2 linked regions of the Cupriavidus taiwanensis LMG 19424 genome follow. The protein of the gene in region 1 interacts with the protein of each later gene in a pairwise test. Links are inferred from orthologs where the notes say so. Each region holds a gene or a part of one and is shown on either strand. Other genes may lie near its edges. The genes, in order: RALTA_RS02920 and nuoG.

Region 1 (10,841 bases):
GCCCGGTGGCGCCGGTGGTGATGCAGGAGCGCGCCGCGGACTGGTTCAGCGCGGCCAAGCCCGGCCGCGGCGAGGCGCCGTTCATGCTGTTCATCTACGACGTGCGCCCCGAGCAGGCGGCGCGCATCCCCGCGGTCTGCCATGTCGATGGTACCGCGCGCGTGCAGACTGTGCGCCGCGAGCAGAACCCGGCCTACTATGACTTGCTGGCCGCGTTCGAGCGCCGCACCGGCGTGCCGATCCTGGTCAATACCTCGTTCAACACGCGCGGCGAACCGATCGTGTGCACGCCGCGCGATGCGGTCGAGTGCTTCTGGACCTCGCCGCTGGACGCGCTGGTGATCGGCCCGTTCCTGCTGGAGAAGCCTGCGGGAGGTGCCCATGCAAAGGCCTGAGCCACGGGTATCGGTGGTGGTACCTACCTGGCGCCGCCCGGCGCTGCTGGCGCGCTGCCTGCAGGCGCTGTGCGCGCAGCGCCTGCCCGCGCAGGACTACGAGATCCTTATCGCCGACGATGGCTGCGAAGCCCGCATCGAACGGCTGGTGGCGCTGATGGCCGCGCAGCATCCGCATCATGCGCTGCGCTATGTGCCAGTGCCCGGCACGCAAGGGCCGTCGGGCGCGCGCAATGCGGGCTGGCGCCGCGCGCTGGCCCCGGTGATCGCATTCACCGACGACGACACCGTGCCGGAGCCGGGCTGGCTCGAAGCCGGCTGCGCGGCGCTGGCGGGCCAGCCCGAGTGTTGCGCGGTGGCCGGCACCGTGACCGTGCCGCTGCCGGCACGGCCCACCGACCACGAGCGCGATACCGGGGGTCTCGCGCACGCGGAGTTTGTCACCGCCAATTGCTTCGTCCGGCGCGATGCGCTGCAGCGCATCGGCGGCTTTGACGAGCGCTTCACGCGCGCCTGGCGCGAGGATTCGGACCTGCAGTTCCGGCTGATCGAGCAGGTTTGCCCGGTGGGGCGCGCGCCGGCGGCGGTAGTGGCCCATCCGGTGCGGCCCGCCGCGTGGGGCAGCAGCATGGCGGCCCAGGCGAAGGTGTACTTCGACGCGCTGCTGTACAAGAAGCATCCGCGCCTGTACCGGCAGCGCATCCGGCGCGTGCCGCCTTGGCATTACTACGCGACGGTGCTGGCGCTGCTGGCCGCGCCGATCGCGTGGCTGGCAGGCGCGCCCGCCGTGGCCGCGGCAGCGGGCCTGTCGTGGCTGGGATTTACCGTGGCATTCTGCGCGCGGCGCCTGCGCGGCGCCGCGCTGACGCCGGCCCATGTGGCCGAGATGGCCGTCACCTCCATGCTGATACCGCCGCTGTCGCTGTACTGGCGGCTGCGCGGCGCGCTGGCGTTCCGGGTGGTGTTCCTATGAATGCATGCGTCGAGCCGGTCACGGCGTTGCCCCTGGTACAGCATCGGTCGCGGCGCCGCACGGCGCCGGTACGCGCGCGGCGCATCGCGGTCTTTCGCGCGCTGCAGCTCGGCGACATGCTGTGCGCGGTGCCGGCGCTGCGGGCGCTGCGCGCGGGCGAGCCCGATGCCCGCATCACGCTGATCGGCCTGCCGTGGGCGCAGGAGTTCGTATCCCGCTTCAGCGCGCTGGTGGATGACCTGATGGTGTTTCCCGGCGCGCCCGGGATGCCCGAGCAACCGTGCGCCGAAGCCGCCGCGGGCCCGTTCTACGCGGCCGCGCATGCGGCGCGGTTCGACCTCGCGATCCAGCTGCACGGCAGCGGCGCGCTCACCAACGCCGTGGTGCAGCGGCTGGGGGCGCGGCGCATGGCCGGCTTCTGCCCGGATCCCGCCGCGGCGCGCTGCAACCGCGCCGGCGTGCTGGTACCGTGGCCGCAGGGCAACGAAGTGGAGCGGCTGCTGGCGCTGATGCAGGCGCTGGGCTATCCGTGCACGGACCGCAGCCTGGCGTTTCCGCTGCGCCCGCTCGACCATGCCAGCTGGCGCTTGCTGGCTGCGGAGCATGGGCTGGTTGCCGGCGAATACATCTGCCTGCACGCCGGTGCGCGCATGCTGTCGCGGCGCTGGCCGGTGGAGCGCTTCGCCGAGGCAGGGCGCGCGCTGCGGCGCCACTGGCAGGTGAAGGTGGTGCTGACCGGCAGCCGCGACGAGTCCGCGCTGGTGGGCCAGCTGGCGCGGCGCCTGGGCAAGCCGGTGGTGAACCTGTGCGGGCAGACCGCGCTCGGCACGCTGGCCGCGCTGATCCGGGGCGCGCGGCTGCTGTTGTGCAATGACACCGGGGCTTCGCATATTGCCGCGGCGGTGGGCACGCCCAGCGTGGTGGTTTCCTGCGGCAGCGACAGCGCACGCTGGGCGCCGCTCGACACCACGCTGCACCGCGTGCTGGCCGACCAGCCGGCATGCCGTCCGTGCATGCATCAGTGTTGCCCGGTCGCCGGACACCCGTGCGCGGCAAACATCAGCGTGGCCAGCGTGGTGGAAGCCGCGCTGGCGTTGGCAGCTCGGGAGCGCAGCCATGGCTAGGCGGCTGCGCATCCTGACCTGGCACGTGCACGGGAATTATCTGTATTACCTGTCGCAGATCCCCCACGAGCTGTACCTGGTCACGCGCGACGACGGCACGCCCGGCTATGCCGGCGCCGGCGGCGCGCTGCCGTGGGGCGCCAACGTGCATGAGGTGCCTTACGACGCCGTTCCGGCCAGCGACTTCGACTGCGTGCTGTACCAGCATCGCCACCATTACGAGCATGACCGCGTCGCGCTGCTCAGCGCCGCGCAGCGTGCGCTGCCGGCGATCTACCTGGAGCACGATCCGCCGCAGGAGCATCCCACCAATACGCGCCATCCGGTGCAGGACCCGTCGATGCTGCTGGTGCATGTGACGCCGTTCAATGCGCTGATGTGGGACAGCGGCGTCACGCCGTGCCGCGTGATCGAACATGGCGTGCTGGTCGACGAGGCGGTGCGCTACAGCGGCGAACTGGCGCGCGGCATCAGCGTGGTCAACAACCTGTCGCGGCGCGGCCGCCGGCTCGGCGCAGACCTGTTCGCGCGCGTGCGCGAACAGGTGCCGCTGGACCTGGTCGGCATGGCGGCGCAAGAGGCGGGCGGGCTGGGCGAGGTCGCCAACCCGGAACTGGCGGCCTTTGTCGCGCGCTACCGCTTCTTCTTCAATCCGATCCGCTACACCAGCCTGGGGCTGGCGGTCGTGGAAGCGATGACACTGGGGGTGCCGGTGGTCGGCCTTGCCACCACCGAGCTGGCCACCGTGATCCAGAGCGGCAACAACGGCTATGTCGATACGCGCATCGAGGTCCTAGTCAGCGTGATGCGCGAACTGCTGGATGATCCGGAGCTGGCGCGGGTCTGGGGCGAGCGCGGCTGCCGGGTGGCGCGCGAGCGCTTCGGCATCGGGCGCTTCGTTGCGGAGTGGGACGAGACGCTGCGTGCGGTGTGCGCGTGAACACGGCACGCGCTGGCTAGCCGGGCAAGCCGTTATTGCCGCCGTTGTGGCTGCCATGCAGCCGGGCTCGGCTACTCGACGATGCCGTGCAGCACACCAGGTAATACGCGCGCTTGAACTGCAGCGCCGCTTCCAGCCTGCGCCCGGCGGCCGCTTCAGCAAACGCGGCCTGCAGGCAGCGCTCGATGCTTTCGGCGGTGCCGTCCTGCTCGAACAGCCCCGGCGCGCGCTGCTCCCATAGCCGCATCAGCACGGCGCGCCGCTGCGCCAGCGTATGCGGCGGCCAGGGGTGGTCGCGGCTGAGCAGCTCCAGCCGCGTGGCCAGCAGGGTTTCCAGCAGCAGGGTAGGCCTGGCGAAGCGCGCGGGCAGGGGTATGGTCCCGGCCGGCGCCGTGGCATCGACAAGTGCCCCAGGCAGGTCCGTGGCGTCAGGCGACCGGTCGGTCATGGCAGCCGGCCAGGCGCCGCCGAAGCGCGCGTTGCGGCGGCGGGTTTCATTCTGCCGCCGCCTCGGTGGCGGACTCTTCGGTGTCGGCCAAGGCGATCGCTGCCGCACGCTGGGCCAGCGGCTCGGCGGCCCGGATGCGCAGCACGGTCTGGCGGGACGTGTTGAAGCGCCGCGCGGTCTCGCTGACCGAATAGCCCGCGGACAGCGCGCTCAGTATGGCGTGGCGCTGCTCGGGCGTGTGCTTGGGCGGACGGCCGACCTGGCGCCCCATAGCCTTGGCCGCGGCCAGGCTCTCGCGCACGCGCACGCTTCGGGTGGCGCCTTCGAGCGCGGCCACGGCACGCAATACCTCGACCGCTTCGGGCGGCGTCGCGCTGGCGAGGTCAGCGCGGGACAGCTGCACGCAGTACAGCGCCACGCCGAGCAGGCGGAAGCGCCGGACCGTGTTCAACACTTCAGGCACGCTCCAGCCCAGGCTGCACAGGCGCAGCGCCACCACCGCGTCGCCCGGCTGCACCTGGTGCTGCAGCGCGCGCAGGCGCGGGCGCTGCAATGCCGGCACCGATGCGGGCGCTGCCTCCCAGAACACGTGTTGCGGGTCGACGCCATAGCCGGCGGCGCCGGCGGCCTGCAGTTCGTCCTGGATGGCCGACGGTGCATCGGCGCAATTGGAGTAGAGGAATGTGGTCGGCATGATGGTATCGGGGCGTGGGGCCGCTCGCTTCTTGAGGCGCTCCGGGCAGAGGGATTTCGTTCCGGCTTGCGGTATCCGCCGCAACTTTCATGCCGCGCGCGCCGGTGCTCGCGCCGGGTGGCGCAACGTCATGCCGGCGCGGAAAACCGATGCGGGCGCGCATGCGTTGGCCCACGCGCCGCCGCGGGCACAATTACAAGGCTTCGCGCAGGAATTGCAATGACTCGCGGGCGGCTCGCCGCGCGCGCGCCACGGCGCTGGAGGCGGCATGGGCACGGAACCTGCACCTTGCGGAGCGAAGCCGGAGTGCCGGCTCCCCACCAGGAGAGAACCGTGGACAAATCGAAGATCCCCGCAGACCAGGCCGAGGCCCTCGGTGCCTTGATGGACGACCACCGTGCCGCCAAGAAGCAGTTCAAGGCGTTCAAGGACACCGAGGACCGCGACGAGAAAGAGTCGATCGCGCTCGAGGTGTGCCATCAGCTGACGGTGCACGCCACCATCGAGGAAGAAATCTTCTATCCGGCGTTGCGTGGCGTTAGCGAAGAGATCGACGCCATGCTGGACGAGGCGCAGGTCGAGCACCAGGTGGCCAAGGACCTGATCGCGGCGATCGAAGAGGATCCGGCGGGCGACATGCTCGAGGCCAACTTCACGGTGCTGTCGGAATACGTCTCCCACCACATCGAGGAAGAGGAAGGCGAGCTGTTCAAGAATGTGATCAAGGAAAAGGTCGACCTGCGCGACGTGGCCCAGGCTATGGCCGCGCGCAAGGAAGAGCTGATGCGCGAGACGGCATGACGCGGCGATGCCGGGGCGCGTGCGGCGCCCCGCCGCTTCAGCGGATTTGAAGGACTTGCACAAGCCGGTGCCTCCCGCGCGCATCGGCCGGGCGTTACGATCCCCCTCTGATTGACTGCCGTGCCGTAACTGCCCCAATGACGTTTGTCGTGACGGATGCCTGCATCCAGTGCCGCCACACCGACTGTGTCGAGGTCTGCCCGATGTCGTGTTTCCACGAAGGGCCGAACTTCCTTGCCATCGATCCTGACCAATGCATCGACTGCTCGATGTGCGTGCCGCTGTGCCCGGTCGGTGCGATCTATTCCGAGCACGACCTGCCGGAAGACCAGCGCCATTTCCTCGCGCTCAACGCCGAGCTGTCGCGACGGCCGGACTGGCTGCCGCTGACGCAGGCGAAGGGACCGCTGCCGGACCACGAGCAGTGGGCCGGCCATCCTGACCGCCTGTCGTTGCTGCGGCGCTAGCGCTGCGGCGTGTCGAGGTAGTCCGGGAAGGCTTCGGACAAGGTCAGCACGGTGCCGGTCAGGGTGCCGTCATAGCCGGGCAGCGCATTGACGCGCTGGCGAAAGGCCTCGCTGGTCAGTGCCCCGACCGCGCCGGCCAGCGCCGCGCTGCGCAGCTTGGCGCGCTCGATCGCAAAGAAGTAGCGCTCCTTGATCACCGGCACGAAGGCCAGCCCGAAGCGCCGCGCCGCGGTCTCCACGCCAAAGCCCACGTCCGCCATGCCGCTGCCGATGTACGCCGCCACCGCGGCGTGCGTGAATTCCCCGTTGCTGTAGCCCTCGATGCGCGCGCTGTCGATGCCGCGCGCCGCCAGCATCAGATCCAGCAGCAGCCGCGTGCCTGAGCCGACCTGCCGGTTGACGAAGCGGACTTCGCGCCGGGTCAGGTCCTCGAGTGTGTGGATGCCGAGCGGGTTGCCCGGCCGCACGAACAGCCCCTGGCTGCGCACCGCCAGGTGCACCAGGCAGTGCGTCTCGGGCTTGAGCCAGGTGGTGAAGTGGCGCCACATGCCGTGCTCGAACTCGCCCACCGGCACGTGGAAGCCGGCGATGTCGCACGCGCCTTCGGCCAGCGCCGCCACCGCCTCGACGCTGCCGCAGTATTTCAGGTCGTGTCGCACCTGCTGCTCGTCGAGGAAGTCGCGCAGCGCCGCCACCGCGAAGCCGTGGCTGGCATGCAGCCGCGCCGTCGCCTCCGGCTGCGCCATCAGCTTTTTCAGCTCGATCTCGAGTTCGGACGCCAGGCTGTCCAGCGTCGGCGACAGCCGGGCGCCAATCCGCTTGCTGGCCCACACCAACTGCTGCGCCAGGGGCGTCAGGGCGCTGCCGCGCCCGCGCGTCTTGTCGATCAGCGGACCGCCGAACAGCGCCTCGGCATCGCGCAGGATGCCCCAGGCATAGCGGTACGACAGCGACACCGCCTGGGCGGACTGGCTGATGCTGCCCGAGTCGCCGATATGGCCGAGCAGGGCGACCAGCCTGGACACGTCCAGGGGTTCGCCGCCCGGCCGGGCGTCGTCCCGGATTTGCAGATGGGGGTGGATCGAGATGCGGATCATATGTAGAAAATAGCTTATTGAAGGGCCGCTGTCACTCTCATATAGTCCGCCTAACGGGCGAAACGGCGATCCGATAGCCCGGAAATAGGAAAAAAATAGCATATAAGCGGGATCCGGCCAGGCCTTGCCGCCGGTCCTGGCGAGCCCTCACAGGAGACGCCATGCCAGACATCGCCCCCAACGCACCACGTGCTCCCGATGCCGCGGCATCCCCCGATCCCGCGCGCATTGCCGCCATCGTCGCGGCACGCCAGCACATGCCGGGCGCCTTGCTGCCGATCCTGCACGAGATCCAGGACACCCAGGGCTTTATTCCCGACACCGCCGTGCCCGTGATCGCGCGCGCGCTGAACCTGTCGCGCGCCGAAGTGCATGGCGTGATCACCTTCTACCATCACTTCCGCCAGCAGCCCGCCGGCCGGCACGTGGTGCAGGTATGCCGCGCCGAGGCATGCCAGGCCGTGGGCGCCGGGGCGCTCGCCGAGCATGCGCAGCGCGCGCTGGGCTGTGGCTTCCATGAAACCAGCGCGGACGGGCAAGTGACGCTCGAGCCGGTCTATTGCCTGGGGCAGTGCGCCTGCGGCCCGGCGGTGATGGTGGGCGAGCAGTTGCACGGCTATGTCGATGCCGCGCGCTTCGACGCGTTGGTGCGCACGCTGCGCGCGCGGTCCACGGCGGCACCGGCAGAGGCGGAGGTCCAGGCATGAGCGCGACCACCACTGTCTTTGTGCCGCGGGACTCCACCGCGCTGGCGCTGGGCGCGGATGAAGTCGCGCGAGCCATCGCGCGCGAGGCCGCCGCGCGCGGCGAGGCGGTGCGCATCGTGCGCAACGGTTCGCGCGGCATGTTCTGGCTGGAGCCGCTGGTCGAGGTGCAGACCGCCGCCGGACGCGTGGCCTATGGCCCGGTCAGCGCGGCCGACGTGCCGGGGCTTTTCGACGGCGGGCTGCTGCAGGGCGGCGCGCACGCGCTGGCGCATGGCCTAACCGAAGAGATCCCGTTCCTGAAGCGTCAGGAGCGCCTGACCTTCGCCCGCGTCGGCATCACCGATCCGCTGTCGCTGGACGACTACCGCGCGCACGAAGGCTACGCCGGCCTGGAGCGCGCGCTCGCCATGCAGCCCGCCGAGATCGTGCAGGAAGTCACCGACTCCGGCCTGCGCGGCCGCGGCGGCGCGGCGTTCCCGACCGGCATCAAGTGGAAGACGGTGCTGGGCGCGCAAGCCGCGGTCAAGTACATCGTCTGCAATGCCGACGAAGGCGATTCGGGCACGTTCTCCGACCGCATGGTGATGGAGGACGACCCGTTCATGCTGATCGAGGGCATGACCATCGCCGGCCTCGCGGTCGGTGCGGAGCAGGGCTATATCTACTGCCGCTCCGAATATCCGCACGCGATCGCGGTGCTGGAGAGCGCAATCGGCATCGCCAACGCCGCCGGCTGGCTCGGTGACGACATTCGCGGCAGCGGCAAGCGCTTCCACCTCGAAGTGCGCAAGGGCGCCGGTGCCTACGTCTGCGGCGAGGAAACCGCGCTGCTGGAAAGCCTGGAAGGCCGCCGCGGCGTGGTGCGGGCCAAGCCGCCGCTGCCGGCGCTGAAGGGACTGTTCGGCCAGCCCACGGTGATCAACAACGTGATCTCGCTGGCCACGGTGCCAGTGATCCTGGCGCGCGGCGCGCAGTGCTATCGCGACTACGGCATGGGCCGCTCGCGCGGCACGCTGCCGTTCCAGCTGGCCGGCAACATCCGCCACGGCGGGCTGGTGGAGAAGGCGTTCGGCGTCACGCTGCGCGAGCTGCTGGTCGATTACGGCGGCGGCACGCGCAGCGGCCGCGCGATCCGTGCGGTGCAGGTGGGCGGGCCGCTGGGCGCCTACCTGCCCGAGTCGCGCTTCGACGTGCCGCTGGACTATGAAGCCTATGCCGCGTTCGGCGGCGTGGTCGGCCACGGCGGCATCGTGGTGTTCGACGAGACTGTCGACATGGCGAAGCAGGCGCGCTACGCGATGGAGTTCTGCGCGATCGAATCGTGCGGCAAATGCACGCCGTGCCGGATCGGCTCGACCCGCGGCGTCGAAGTGATGGACCGCATCATCGCCGGCGAGCAGCCGGTGCGGCATGTGCAACTGGTGCGCGACCTGTGCGACACCATGCTCAACGGCTCGCTGTGCGCAATGGGCGGCATGACGCCGTACCCGGTGCTGTCCGCGCTGAATGAATTCCCCGAGGACTTCGGCCTCGCATCCAATCCGGCCAGGGCCGCCTGAGCCAGGTCCAGCAGAGACACGGGAGACAAACCGCCATGAACGCCCGCAACGAGATCGATTTCGGCACCCCCGCCAGCCCTTCGACCGACATGGTCACCCTGGAGGTCGACGGCGTCAGCGTCACCGTGCCTGCCGGCACCTCGGTGATGCGCGCCGCGATGGAAGCGCAGATCGCCGTCCCCAAGCTGTGCGCCACCGACAGCCTGGAAGCCTTTGGCTCGTGCCGGCTGTGCCTGGTCGAAATCGAGGGGCGCCGCGGCTATCCGGCCTCGTGCACGACGCCGGTGGAAGCCGGCATGAAGGTGAAGACCCAGAGCGACAAGCTTGCCGACCTGCGCCGCGGCGTGATGGAGCTGTATATCTCCGACCATCCGCTCGATTGCCTGACCTGCCCCACCAACGGCAACTGCGAGCTGCAGGACATGGCCGGCGTGGTGGGTTTGCGTGAGGTGCGCTACAACGACGGCGGCCCCGACGCGAAACCGATCGCGACGCACACGCAGATGAAGAAGGACGAGTCCAATCCCTACTTCACCTACGACCCGTCCAAGTGCATCGTCTGCAACCGCTGCGTGCGCGCCTGCGAGGAAACGCAGGGCACCTTCGCGCTGACCATCAGCGGCCGGGGATTCGATTCCCGCGTCTCGCCCGGCACCAGCCAGCCGTTCATGGAGTCGGATTGCGTCTCGTGCGGCGCCTGCGTGCAGGCCTGCCCGACCGCGACGCTGACCGAGACCTCGATCATCAAGCTGGGCCAGCCCTCGCACAGCACCGTGACCACCTGCGCCTATTGCGGCGTGGGCTGCTCGTTCAAGGCCGAGATGAAGGGCAACGAAGTGGTGCGCATGGTGCCGTACAAGGACGGCAAGGCCAACGAGGGCCACGCCTGCGTCAAGGGCCGCTTCGCCTGGGGCTACGCCACGCACAAGGACCGCATTCTCAAGCCGATGATCCGGGCGAAGATCACCGATCCGTGGCGCGAGGTATCGTGGGAAGAGGCCATCGACTATGCCGCGTCCGAGTTCAAGCGCATCCAGGCCACGCACGGCAAGGACTCCATCGGCGGCATCGTGTCATCGCGCTGCACCAACGAAGAGGGCTACCTGGTGCAGAAGCTGGTGCGCGCCGCATTCGGTAACAACAACGTCGATACCTGCGCGCGCGTGTGCCATTCGCCGACCGGCTACGGCCTCAAGCAGACGCTGGGCGAATCGGCGGGCACGCAGACCTTCAAGTCGGTCGAGAAGGCCGACGTGATCATGGTGATCGGCGCCAACCCGACCGATGGCCACCCGGTGTTCGCCTCGCGCATGAAGAAGCGACTGCGCGCCGGCGCGAAGCTGATCGTGGTCGATCCGCGCCGCATCGACCTGGTCGATTCGCCGCATATCCGCGCGGACTTCCACCTGCAGCTGCGCCCCGGCACCAACGTCGCGCTGGTGACGTCGCTCGCGCATGTGATCGTCACCGAAGGGCTGCTCAACGAAGCCTTCATTGCCGAGCGCTGCGAGAACCGCGCGTTCCAGCAGTGGCGCGACTTTGTCGCGCTGCCGGAGAACTCGCCCGAGGCGATGGAGAGCGTCACCGGCATCCCCGCCGGACAGCTGCGCGGCGCGGCGCGCCTCTACGCGACCGG
Region 2 (11,076 bases), 450 kb from region 1 along the record:
TGAGACAAAAGCTCGTCATCGGCAATTGGAAGATGCACGGCAGCCTAGCTGCCAACGCGGCTCTGCTGGAAGGCATCCAGGCTGGCGCGGGTGTGGCCCGCGCGACGCTGGCAGTCTGCGCGCCGTTCCCCTATCTTGCACAATGCCAGGCGCTGCTGAATGGCTCGAAGGTGGCCTGGGGTGCACAGGACGTGTCAGCGGAAGCGCGCGGCGCCTTCACCGGCGAAGTGGCGGCCTCCATGCTGGGGGAGTTCGGCTGCACCTATGTGCTGGTCGGCCACTCCGAGCGCCGCACCTACCATGGCGAGACCGACCAGGCCGTCGCGGCCAAGGCGCTGCGCGCGCTGGAATTCGGCATCGTCCCGGTGGTCTGCGTGGGCGAGACGCTGGCCCAGCGCGAGGCGGGCGAGACCGAGGCCGTGGTCGGCAGGCAGCTGCAGGCGGTGCTCGAAGCCCTGACCGTGGAGCAACTCGGCCGCGTGGTGCTGGCTTATGAGCCGGTCTGGGCCATCGGTACCGGCAAGACTGCCACCAGCGAGCAGGCGCAGGCGGTGCATGCCTTCCTGCGCGGCCAGGTTGCCGCGCGCGATGCGGGCGTGGCCGGGCGCATGGCAATCCTGTACGGCGGCAGCGTCAAGCCCGACAATGCGGCCGAACTGTTTTCGATGACCGATATCGACGGGGGCCTGATTGGCGGCGCCTCGCTCAAGTCGGAAGATTTTCTCGCGATCGGCAACGCCTGAATGCCGGCCGTTCCGATCGACCGATCAGGCAAGTAAGCTTATTTAAATCAAATGGCAATCTTCAAGACTTTGTTGGTGGTGCTGCAGGTGTTGTCGGCGCTGGGCGTAATCGGCCTGGTGCTGATCCAGCATGGCAAGGGCGCCGATGTGGGCGCGGCCTTTGGCTCCGGCGCCTCCGGCAGCCTGTTCGGCGCCACCGGCTCGGCAAACTTCCTGTCGCGCACCACCGCCGTGCTGGCCACGCTGTTCTTCGTCTGCACGCTGGCGCTGACGCTGCTGGGCAACTACAAGCCCGCGGCCTCGCTGGGCGTGATGGGCGCGGCGCCGGCATCGGCGCCCGCCGCGGCCGGTGCCTCGGCACCCGCCGCAGCGCCGGCTGCCGCCGCGGACGCCTCGGCGCCGGCAGCTCCCGCGGTACCGAAATAATCCGATTGCCTTGCGGCGGATTCCTGAGTTTTTTTGCAGTTGTGCGTTGAACAAAGCAAGAAATTTGGGTTAGAATGCAAGGCTTGAAACGATTCCCCAGCGATGGGTTCCGCGCAAAGACGAAAGCCTTTGTAACGGACCTGAAGGGCCTGAAAACCCGGCGCCAGGCAATATTGTTTCTCCCCCAGCCGACGTGGTGAAATTGGTAGACACGCTATCTTGAGGGGGTAGTGGCGAAAGCTGTGCGAGTTCGAGTCTCGCCGTCGGCACCAAACAACTTGATCGGAGTCCCTGGCCGGGCAATGCACCCGCGCATGGGGCTCCGGCAGTCCGCAAGGCGGCGCGCCATGATTCTCGTGGCTTAGCGCCTGGGGTGGGCAACAGGACGCCGCTTCAGCTGGTGCTGTTGACAACATTCCAGATAAGGCTGGCCGTACCTTGAATCTCGAAGCCTACTTCCCCGTTCTCATCTTCATCATCTTCGGTGTCGTGCTTGGCGTGGCACTGATGTCGATCGGTCGGATCCTCGGTCCGAACAAGCCCGATCCCGCGAAGCTGTCTCCTTACGAGTGCGGCTTCGAAGCGTTCGAGGACGCGCGCATGAAGTTCGACGTGCGCTACTACCTCATCGCCATCCTGTTTATCCTGTTCGATCTCGAAACCGCCTTCCTGTTTCCGTGGGGTGTTGCCCTGAAGGATATCGGCTGGCCGGGTTTCATCGCCATGGGCGTGTTTCTGCTGGAATTCATCGTGGGCTTCGTCTACATCTGGAAAAAGGGCGCGCTCGATTGGGAGTGATGTGAAATGGCAATCGAAGGCGTTCTCAACGAAGGCTTTGTCACGACTACCGCTGACAAGCTGATCAACTGGACCCGCACCGGGTCGCTGTGGCCGATGACCTTCGGCCTGGCCTGCTGTGCCGTGGAAATGATGCATGCCGGCGCCGCGCGCTACGACATGGACCGCTTCGGCGTGATCTTCCGCCCGTCGCCGCGCCAGTCGGACGTGATGATCGTGGCCGGCACGCTGTGCAACAAGATGGCCCCCGCGCTGCGCAAGGTCTACGACCAGATGGCGGAACCGCGCTGGGTGATCTCGATGGGCTCGTGCGCCAACGGCGGCGGCTACTACCACTATTCGTATTCGGTGGTGCGCGGCTGCGACCGCATCGTGCCGGTGGATATCTACGTGCCGGGCTGCCCGCCGACGGCCGAGGCGCTGATCTACGGCGTGATCCAGCTGCAGAACAAGATCAAGCGTACCAACACCATCGCGCGCAAGGGCTGAAATGGCGAAGCTCGATACCCTGAAGGCCGCGCTCGAGAAGGCTCTCGGCAAGCGCGTGCAGAACCTGGTCGAGGCGACCGGCGAACTGACGCTGATCGTCAAGGCGGATGACTACCTCGACGTGGCGCAGATCCTGCGCGACGATCCGTCGCTGCGCTTCGAACAGCTGATCGACCTGTGCGGCGTCGATTATTTGGAATATGCCGACGGCGCGTGGGACGGCCCGCGCTTTGCCGCCGTGTCGCAGCTGCTGTCGGTCACGCACAACTGGCGCCTGCGCCTGCGCGCGTTTGCCAGCGACGATGACTTCCCGGTGCTGCCGTCGCTGATCAACGTGTGGAACTCGGTCAACTGGTTCGAGCGCGAAGCCTTCGATTTCTACGGCATCGTGTTCGACGGCCATCCGGACCTGCGCCGCATCCTGACCGACTACGGTTTCGTCGGCCATCCGTTCCGCAAGGACTTCCCGGTGTCCGGCTTTGTCGAGATGCGCTACGACCCCGACCAGAAGCGGGTCATCTACCAGCCGGTCACGATCGAGCCGCGCGAACTCACGCCGCGCGTGATCCGCGAGGACAAGTACGGCGGCGTGGAGCACTGAGAACGCGTCATGGCAGATATCAAGAATTACACCCTGAACTTCGGCCCGCAGCACCCGGCCGCGCACGGCGTGCTGCGCCTGGTGCTGGAACTGGACGGCGAAGTCATCCAGCGCGCCGACCCGCATATCGGCCTGCTGCACCGTGCCACCGAAAAGCTGGCCGAGCAGAAGACCTGGATCCAGAGCGTGCCGTACATGGACCGCCTCGACTATGTGTCGATGATGGTCAACGAGCACGCCTACGTGATGGCGATCGAGCGGCTGCTGGGCCTCGAGGTGCCGGTGCGCGCGCAGTACATCCGCGTGATGTTTGACGAGATCACCCGCCTGCTGAACCACCTGATGTGGATCGGCTCGCACGCGCTGGACGTCGGCGCGATGGCGGTGTTCCTGTACGCCTTCCGCGAACGCGAGGACATGTTCGACATGTACGAGGCGGTGTCGGGCGCGCGCATGCACGCGGCCTACTACCGCCCGGGCGGCGTGTACCGCGACCTGCCTGACACGATGCCGCAATATCGCGCGTCCAAGGTACACAACGAGCGCGCCATCAAGGCCATGAACGAGGCCCGTTCGGGCTCGCTGCTCGATTTCATCGAGGACTTCACCAACCGCTTCCCGAAGTACGTCGACGAATACGAGACGCTGCTGACCGACAACCGGATCTGGAAGCAGCGCCTGGTGGATATCGGCGTGGTCAGCCCGGAACGCGCGCTGCAGATGGGCTTTACCGGCCCGATGCTGCGCGGCTCGGGCATTGCCTGGGACCTGCGCAAGAAGCAGCCGTACGAGGTGTACGACAAGCTGGACTTCGACGTGCCGGTGGGCGTGGGCGGCGACTGCTACGCGCGCTACCTGGTGCGCGTGGAAGAAATGCGCCAGTCCAACCGCATTATCAAGCAGTGCGTGGACTGGCTGCGCCGCAACCCGGGCCCGGTGATCACCGAGAACCACAAGGTGGCGCCGCCCTCGCGCGTGGACATGAAGTCCAACATGGAAGAACTGATCCACCACTTCAAGCTCTTCACCGAAGGCATCCACGTGCCCGAAGGCGAGGCGTACGCAGCGGTGGAACACCCCAAGGGCGAGTTCGGCATCTACGCGATCTCGGACGGCGCGAACAAGCCGTACCGCCTGAAGATCCGGGCCCCCGGCTTTGCCCACCTGGCCGCGCTGGACGAAATGGCCAAGGGACACATGATTGCTGACGCGGTAACGATCATCGGCACGCAAGACATCGTCTTCGGCGAGATCGACCGCTAATCACGGACCGCCGGCCCGGACGACGATCCGGGCGCTTTCCGAGGGGCTCCGCCGGGCGGAGCGGCCCGGAAGACCCGCGGCGGACCGGCACGGCCTCAGGCCCGCCGGCGGAACGGCAGCGACGGCTGCAAACCTGCGGAGAGACGCCCGGTGGCGCTGTCTCCGGCGTTTTACTGCAATGACCATGCTATCAGCAGAAGCTCTCAAGGAAATCGATCGCGCGATCGCGAAGTATCCGGCCGACCAGAAGCAGTCGGCCGTGATGGCGGCGCTTGCCGTGGCGCAGGGCGAGGTGGGCTGGGTTTCCCCCGAAGTCATGCAGTTCGTTGCCAACTACCTCGAGATGCCGCCCGTGTGGGTGGAAGAGGTGGCGACCTTCTACAACATGTACGACACCAAGCCGGTGGGCAAGTACAAGCTCACCGTCTGCACCAACCTGCCGTGCGCCCTGTCGGGCGGCGAGCGGGCTGGCGAATACCTGAAGCGCAAGCTCGGCATCGACTACAACGAAACCACCGCGGACGGCTGCTTCACGCTGAAGGAAGGCGAGTGCATGGGCGCCTGCGGCGACGCCCCGGTGATGATCGTCAACAACACCCGCATGTGCAGCTGGATGAGCGACGACAAGCTCGACGCCCTGGTCGAAGAGCTCAAGGCCGAGGCTGCCAAGGGGGGCAAGTAACATGACCTGTCTGCACGACCGCCATATCCAGCCGCTGATCCTGGCCGGCCTGGACGGCAACAACTGGCACCTGGAAGACTACGTCAAGCGCGGCGGCTACCAGCAGCTGAAGCGCATCCTGACCGAGAAGATCCCGCCCGAGCAGGTGATCGCCGACGTCAAGGCCTCGGGCCTGCGCGGCCGCGGCGGTGCGGGCTTCCCGACCGGCCTGAAGTGGAGCTTCATGCCGCGCACCTTCCCGGGTCAGAAATATCTGGTCTGCAACACCGATGAGGGCGAGCCCGGCACGTTCAAGGACCGCGACATCATCCGCTACAACCCGCATGCGCTGATCGAGGGCATGGCCATCGGCGCGTACGCGATGGGCATCACCGTGGGGTACAACTACATCCACGGGGAGATCTGGAACGAATACAAGATCTTCGAGGAAGCCCTCGAAGAGGCGCGCGCGGCCGGCTTCCTGGGCGACAACATCCTGGGCTCGGGCTTCAGCTTCCAGCTGCACGCCCATCACGGCTACGGCGCCTATATCTGCGGCGAGGAAACCGCGCTGCTCGAATCGCTGGAAGGCAAGAAGGGCCAGCCGCGCTTCAAGCCGCCGTTCCCGGCCAGCTTCGGCCTGTACGGCAAGCCGACCACCATCAACAACACCGAGACCTTCGCCGCGGTGCCGTTCCTGCTGGCCGTCGGCCCCGAGAACTACCTGAAGATGGGCAAGCCGAACAACGGCGGCACCAAGATCTTCTCGATCTCGGGCGACGTCGAGCGCCCCGGCAACTACGAGATCCCGCTGGGCACGCCGTTCGCCAAGCTGCTGGAACTGGCCGGCGGCATGCGCGGCGGCAAGCGCATCAAGGCGGTGATCCCGGGCGGCTCGTCGGCGCCGGTGGTGCCGGGCGACCTGATGATGGCGTCCGACATGGACTACGACTCGATCGCCAAGGCCGGCTCGATGCTGGGCTCGGGCGCGGTGATCGTGATGGACGAGACGCGCTGCATGGTCCGCTCGCTGCTGCGCCTGTCGTACTTCTACTTTGAGGAATCGTGCGGCCAGTGCACGCCGTGCCGCGAAGGCACCGGCTGGCTGTACCGCATGGTCAATCGCATCGAACACGGAGAAGGGCGCCAGGAAGACCTGGACCTGCTCAACAACGTCGCGGAAAACATCATGGGCCGCACCATCTGCGCGCTCGGCGATGCCGCGGCGATGCCGGTCCGCGGCATGCTCAAGCACTACTGGAAAGAGTTCGAGTATCACGTCGAACACAAGCAGTGCATGGTTCCGGCCTACATCTAAGCGTGGCAGAACATGGTTGAACTAGAGATCGACGGCAAGAAGGTTGAGGTTGCTGAGGGCAGCCTGGTGATGGAAGCGGCCCGCAAGCTGGGCACCTACATCCCGCACTTCTGCTACCACCGCAAATTGTCCATCGCGGCCAACTGCCGCATGTGCCTGGTCGAGGTCGAGAAGGCCCCGAAGGCGCTGCCTGCCTGCGCCACGCCGGTGACCCCCGGCATGAAGGTCTTCACCAATTCGGAGAAGGCAGTCAAGGCGCAGAAGTCCGTGATGGAATTCCTGCTGATCAACCACCCGCTGGACTGCCCGATCTGCGATCAGGGCGGCGAGTGCCAGCTGCAGGACCTGGCCGTGGGCTACGGTGCCTCGGAGTCGCGCTACAAGGAAGAGAAGCGCGTGGTGTTCCACAAGAACGTGGGCCCGCTGATCTCCATGGAGGAGATGACCCGCTGCATCCACTGCACCCGCTGCGTGCGCTTCGGCCAGGAAGTGGCCGGCGTGATGGAGCTGGGCATGCTCAACCGCGGCGAGCACTCGGAAATCACCACCTTCGTCGGCAAGACCGTCGACTCGGAACTGTCGGGCAACATGATCGACCTGTGCCCGGTCGGCGCGCTGACCAGCAAGCCGTTCCGCTACTCGGCCCGTACCTGGGAACTGGCGCGCCGCAAGTCGGTGTCGCCGCACGACGGCCTGGGCGCCAACCTGGTGGTGCAGACCAAGAACCAGCGCGTGATGCGCGTGCTGCCGCTGGAAAACGAAGACATCAACGAGTGCTGGATCTCCGACAAGGACCGCTTCTCGTATGAAGGCCTGAACAGCGCCGACCGCCTGACCCGCCCGCTGCTGAAGCAGGGCGGCGAATGGATGGAAACCGACTGGCAGACCGCGCTGGAGTACGTGGCCAATGGCCTGGCCGGCATCAAGCGCGAACACGGCGCTGACCAGATCGCCGCGCTGGCCAGCCCGCACAGCACGCTGGAAGAGCTGTTCCTGCTGGGCAAGCTGATGCGTGGCCTGGGCAGCGACAACGTCGACTTCCGCCTGCGCCAGACCGATTTCTCGGCCGCGCTGAAGGGCGCGCCGTGGCTGGGCATGCCGGTGGCCGACGTGACCACGCTGCAACGCGCGCTGGTGATCGGCTCGTCGCTGCGCAAGGACCATCCGCTGCTGGCCTCGCGCCTGCGCCAGGCGGCCAAGAAGGGCGCCCGCGTGACCGTGCTGGGTGCCGGCGGTGAAGACCTGCTGATGCCTGCCACCCGTATCGACGTGGCCCCGTCGGGCTGGACCGCCGCGCTGGCCGGCGTGGCCCGTGCCGTGGCCGCCGCCAAGGGCGTGGCCGCCCCGGCCGGCACCGAAGGCTTCGATGGCGGCGATACCGCCGCCAAGGCCGCCGAAGCGCTGCTGTCCGGCGAGCGCCGTGCCGTGTTCCTCGGCAACGAGGCCGTGCGCCATCCGCAGTTCTCGGCGCTGCACGCGCTGGCACAGTGGATCGCCACCGAAACCGGCGCCACGCTGGGCTTCCTGACCGAAGCGGCCAACACCGTCGGCGGCTATATCGCCGGCGCGCTGCCGCAGCAGGGCGGCGCCAATGCGCAGGCCATGCTGGCCACGCCGCGCAAGGCCTACATCCTGCTGAACACCGAACCCGAGTTCGACGCCGCCGACCCGCGCCAGGCGCTGGCCGCGCTGGCCCAGGCCGGCACCGTGGTGGTGCTGTCGCCGTTCCGCTCGGAAGCGGCCATGCAGTACGCCGACGTGATCCTGCCGGTGACGCCGTTCACGGAAACCGCGGGCACCTTCGTCAACTGCGAAGGCAAGCCGCAGAGCTTCAACGGCGTGGTGCGCGCGCTGGGCGAATCGCGCCCGGGCTGGAAGGTGCTGCGCGTGCTGGGCAACCTGCTGGACGTGACCGGCTTCGACTACGAAACCGCCGAATCGGTGCGCGCCGAAGTGCTGTCGGCCCCGGTCGAGGCGCAACTGGACAACGCCACCGATGCGCCGATCCGCGTGGCAGCCGCTGCCGCCAACGGCATCGAGCGCATCGCCGACGTGCCGATCTACCATGCCGACCCGATCGTGCGCCGCGCCGAGTCGCTGCAGCTGAGCGCCGCCGCGCGCCGCGCCATGCAGATCGCGCTGCCGGCCGACCTGTTCGCCAGCCTGGGCATCCAGTCCGGCGATCCGGTGCGGGTCACGCAAGGGCAGGGCAGCGTGGTGCTGCCGGCCGTGCTCGAAGCCACGCTGCCGGCCAATACCGTGCGGGTGCCGGCGGCGACGCCGGCGGCGATGAGCCTGGGCGCGATGTTCGGCACCGTCACCGTAGAGAAGGCCATTGACCTGGCGCCGGCCACCGGCACCGTGGCCACGGCGTAAGTACAAGAGCGAGAACAAGACATGATTGACTGGATTACCTCGCAAGGGCAGGGCGTACTGGGGGCGTACTGGACGCCGCTGTGGATCCTGATCCGCGCCGTGATCATCGTGGTGCCGCTGCTGCTGTGCGTGGCTTACCTGATCCTGTGGGAGCGCAAGCTGATCGGCTGGATGCACGTCCGTATCGGCCCGAACCGCGTCGGCCCGCTCGGCCTGCTGCAGCCGATCGCCGACGTGCTGAAGCTGCTGCTCAAGGAAGTCATGATGCCCACGCAGGTCAGCCGGGGCATGTACCTGATCGCCCCGCTGATGGTGCTGATGCCGGCCGTGGCGATCTGGGCGGTGATTCCGTTCCAGGCCGAGGTGGTGATGGCCGACGTCAACGCCGGCCTGCTGTACGTGATGGCGATCAGCTCGGTCGGCGTGTACGGCGTGATCCTGGCCGGCTGGGCCTCGAACTCCAAGTACGCCTTCATCGGCGCGATGCGCGCCGCGGCGCAGATGGTGTCGTATGAAATCGCCATGGGCTTTGCCCTGGTGACGGTGCTGATGGTTGCCGGCAGCCTGAACCTGTCGGCCATCGTCAACGGCCAGAACACCGGCTACTTCGCCGACATGGGCATCAACATCCTGTCGTGGAACTGGCTGCCGCTGCTGCCGATGTTCGGGGTGTACTTCATCTCGGGCGTGGCCGAAACCAACCGCCACCCGTTCGACGTGGTCGAAGGCGAATCGGAAATCGTGGCCGGCCACATGATCGAATACTCGGGCATGGGCTTCGCGCTGTTCTTCCTGGCCGAGTACATCAACATGATCATCATCTCGACGATGACCGCGCTGATGTTCCTGGGCGGCTGGGCGCCTCCGTTCGAGAGCGTGGTGACCAACGCCATCCCCGGCTTCTTCTGGCTGCTGATCAAGGTATTCCTGCTGCTGTCGGTGTTCATCTGGATTCGTGCCTCGTTCCCGCGCTACCGCTATGACCAGATCATGCGCCTGGGCTGGAAGGTGTTCATTCCCCTGACCGTGGCCTGGCTGATCATCGTGGCGATCTGGATCAAGTCGCCGTGGAACATCTGGCACTGAACGGCCAAACGACGGTGCGCCTGCCCGGCAGGGCGCGCGCCGTGTGGAAATACTAGGAAGCATCATGCTGCTCGCCATCAAGGACTTCTTCAACAGCCTGCTCCTGAAGGAACTCTTCAAGGGCATGGCCCTGACCGGCCGCTATCTCTTCGCGCGCAAGATCACGGTCCAGTTCCCGGAAGAGAAGACGCCGATCTCGCCGCGTTTCCGCGGGCTGCACGCGCTGCGCCGCTACCCCAACGGGGAAGAGCGCTGCATCGCCTGCAAGCTGTGCGAGGCGGTGTGCCCGGCGCTGGCCATCACGATCGAGTCCGACGCGCGCGCCGACGGCACGCGCCGCACCACGCGCTATGACATCGACCTGACCAAGTGCATCTTCTGCGGCTTCTGCGAAGAGGCCTGCCCGGTCGACGCCATCGTCGAAACCCAGATCCTGGAATACCACGGCGAAAAGCGCGGCGACCTGTACTTCACCAAGGACATGCTGCTGGCCGTGGGCGACCGCTACGAGCCGCAGATCGCGGCGGCCAAGGCTGCCGACGCGAAGTACCGCTAAGCCGGATGCCGGCCGGAGCTTCCGGCCACAGAAGTACCGCCGGTTGGCGGCTGCCGCAAGCAGCAGACCTGGCAGCCGCCGCCACCGAATTGAAATGCGGTCCCTGCAATGCAAGGGGCCAATGCAAGGATGCCGCAGGAGCGGGCCACCCGAGGGGGTGGCTTGTGCCGGGCGGCCCAGAGAGGATCCGATAGGGACCATGGAACTCACGACCACCATCTTCTACGTCTTTGCGCTGGTGCTGGTGCTCTCCGCACTGAAAGTCATCACCGCGAAGAACCCGGTGCACGCCGCACTGTTCCTCGTGCTGTCGTTCTTCACGGCAGCGGCGATCTGGATGCTGCTGCAGGCGGAATTCCTCGCCATCCTGCTGGTGCTGGTCTATGTCGGCGCGGTGATGGTGCTGTTCCTGTTCGTGGTGATGATGATCGATATCGACATCGAGCACCTGCGCCGCGACTTCTGGACCTACGTGCCGATGGCCTCGATCGTGGGCGCGCTGATCATCGCCGAGATGGCGATCGTGCTGGTGCGCAACTTCGTCGGCACCACCACGCCGGTGGCACCGGCCGGCTCGCAGGAGCCGGGCTACTCGAACACCGCGGCGCTGGGCAAGCTGATCTACACCGACTACATCTACGCCTTCGAAGTGGCCGGCATCATCCTGCTGGTGGCCATCATCGCCGCCGTGGCGCTGACCCTGCGCCGCCGCAAGGACGTCAAGGCCCAGGACGTGTCGGCGCAGCTGCGCACCCGCCG

What was found.
Region 2: the proteins of RALTA_RS02920 (region 1) and nuoG interact in binary tests that used the Escherichia coli proteins (3 or more experiments, as listed by UniProt). The link is inferred for Cupriavidus taiwanensis LMG 19424 from one-to-one orthologs.

Annotation. Positions count from the first base shown.
Region 1 is NC_010528.1:607,468-618,308, forward strand. Bases 6,031-8,873 are described here. They hold RALTA_RS02920 (formate dehydrogenase subunit gamma), read left to right. Parts: upstream 6,031-7,100; coding sequence 7,101-7,646; downstream 7,647-8,873. Other genes in these bases: RALTA_RS02915 (substrate-binding domain-containing protein), read right to left, coding at 6,031-6,939; RALTA_RS02925 (formate dehydrogenase beta subunit), read left to right, coding at 7,643-8,873. Outside these bases: RALTA_RS02875 (carbamoyltransferase family protein), read left to right, coding at 1-395; RALTA_RS02880 (glycosyltransferase family 2 protein), read left to right, coding at 382-1,368; RALTA_RS02885 (glycosyltransferase family 9 protein), read left to right, coding at 1,485-2,492; RALTA_RS02890 (glycosyltransferase family 4 protein), read left to right, coding at 2,485-3,432; RALTA_RS02895 (hypothetical protein), read right to left, coding at 3,449-3,880; RALTA_RS02900 (recombinase family protein), read right to left, coding at 3,927-4,574; RALTA_RS02905 (hemerythrin domain-containing protein), read left to right, coding at 4,908-5,375; ferredoxin FdxA, read left to right, coding at 5,513-5,842; more of RALTA_RS02915, read right to left, coding at 5,839-6,030; more of RALTA_RS02925, read left to right, coding at 8,874-9,205; fdhF (formate dehydrogenase subunit alpha), read left to right, coding at 9,241-10,841. UniProt on the Escherichia coli protein: NDH-1 shuttles electrons from NADH, via FMN and iron-sulfur (Fe-S) centers, to quinones in the respiratory chain. The immediate electron acceptor for the enzyme in this species is believed to be ubiquinone.
Region 2 is NC_010528.1:1,056,138-1,067,213, forward strand. What follows is about bases 5,916-8,993. They hold nuoG (NADH-quinone oxidoreductase subunit NuoG), read left to right. Parts: upstream 5,916-6,311; coding sequence 6,312-8,675; downstream 8,676-8,993. Other genes in these bases: nuoF (NADH-quinone oxidoreductase subunit NuoF), read left to right, coding at 5,916-6,299; nuoH (NADH-quinone oxidoreductase subunit NuoH), read left to right, coding at 8,697-8,993. In the rest of the region: tpiA (triose-phosphate isomerase), read left to right, coding at 1-743; preprotein translocase subunit SecG, read left to right, coding at 795-1,169; RALTA_RS04915 (NADH-quinone oxidoreductase subunit A), read left to right, coding at 1,608-1,967; RALTA_RS04920 (NuoB/complex I 20 kDa subunit family protein), read left to right, coding at 1,974-2,456; RALTA_RS04925 (NADH-quinone oxidoreductase subunit C), read left to right, coding at 2,458-3,057; RALTA_RS04930 (NADH-quinone oxidoreductase subunit D), read left to right, coding at 3,067-4,320; NADH-quinone oxidoreductase subunit NuoE, read left to right, coding at 4,505-5,002; more of nuoF, read left to right, coding at 5,004-5,915; more of nuoH, read left to right, coding at 8,994-9,761; NADH-quinone oxidoreductase subunit NuoI, read left to right, coding at 9,826-10,317; RALTA_RS04960 (NADH-quinone oxidoreductase subunit J), read left to right, coding at 10,517-11,076. UniProt on the Escherichia coli protein: NDH-1 shuttles electrons from NADH, via FMN and iron-sulfur (Fe-S) centers, to quinones in the respiratory chain. The immediate electron acceptor for the enzyme in this species is believed to be ubiquinone.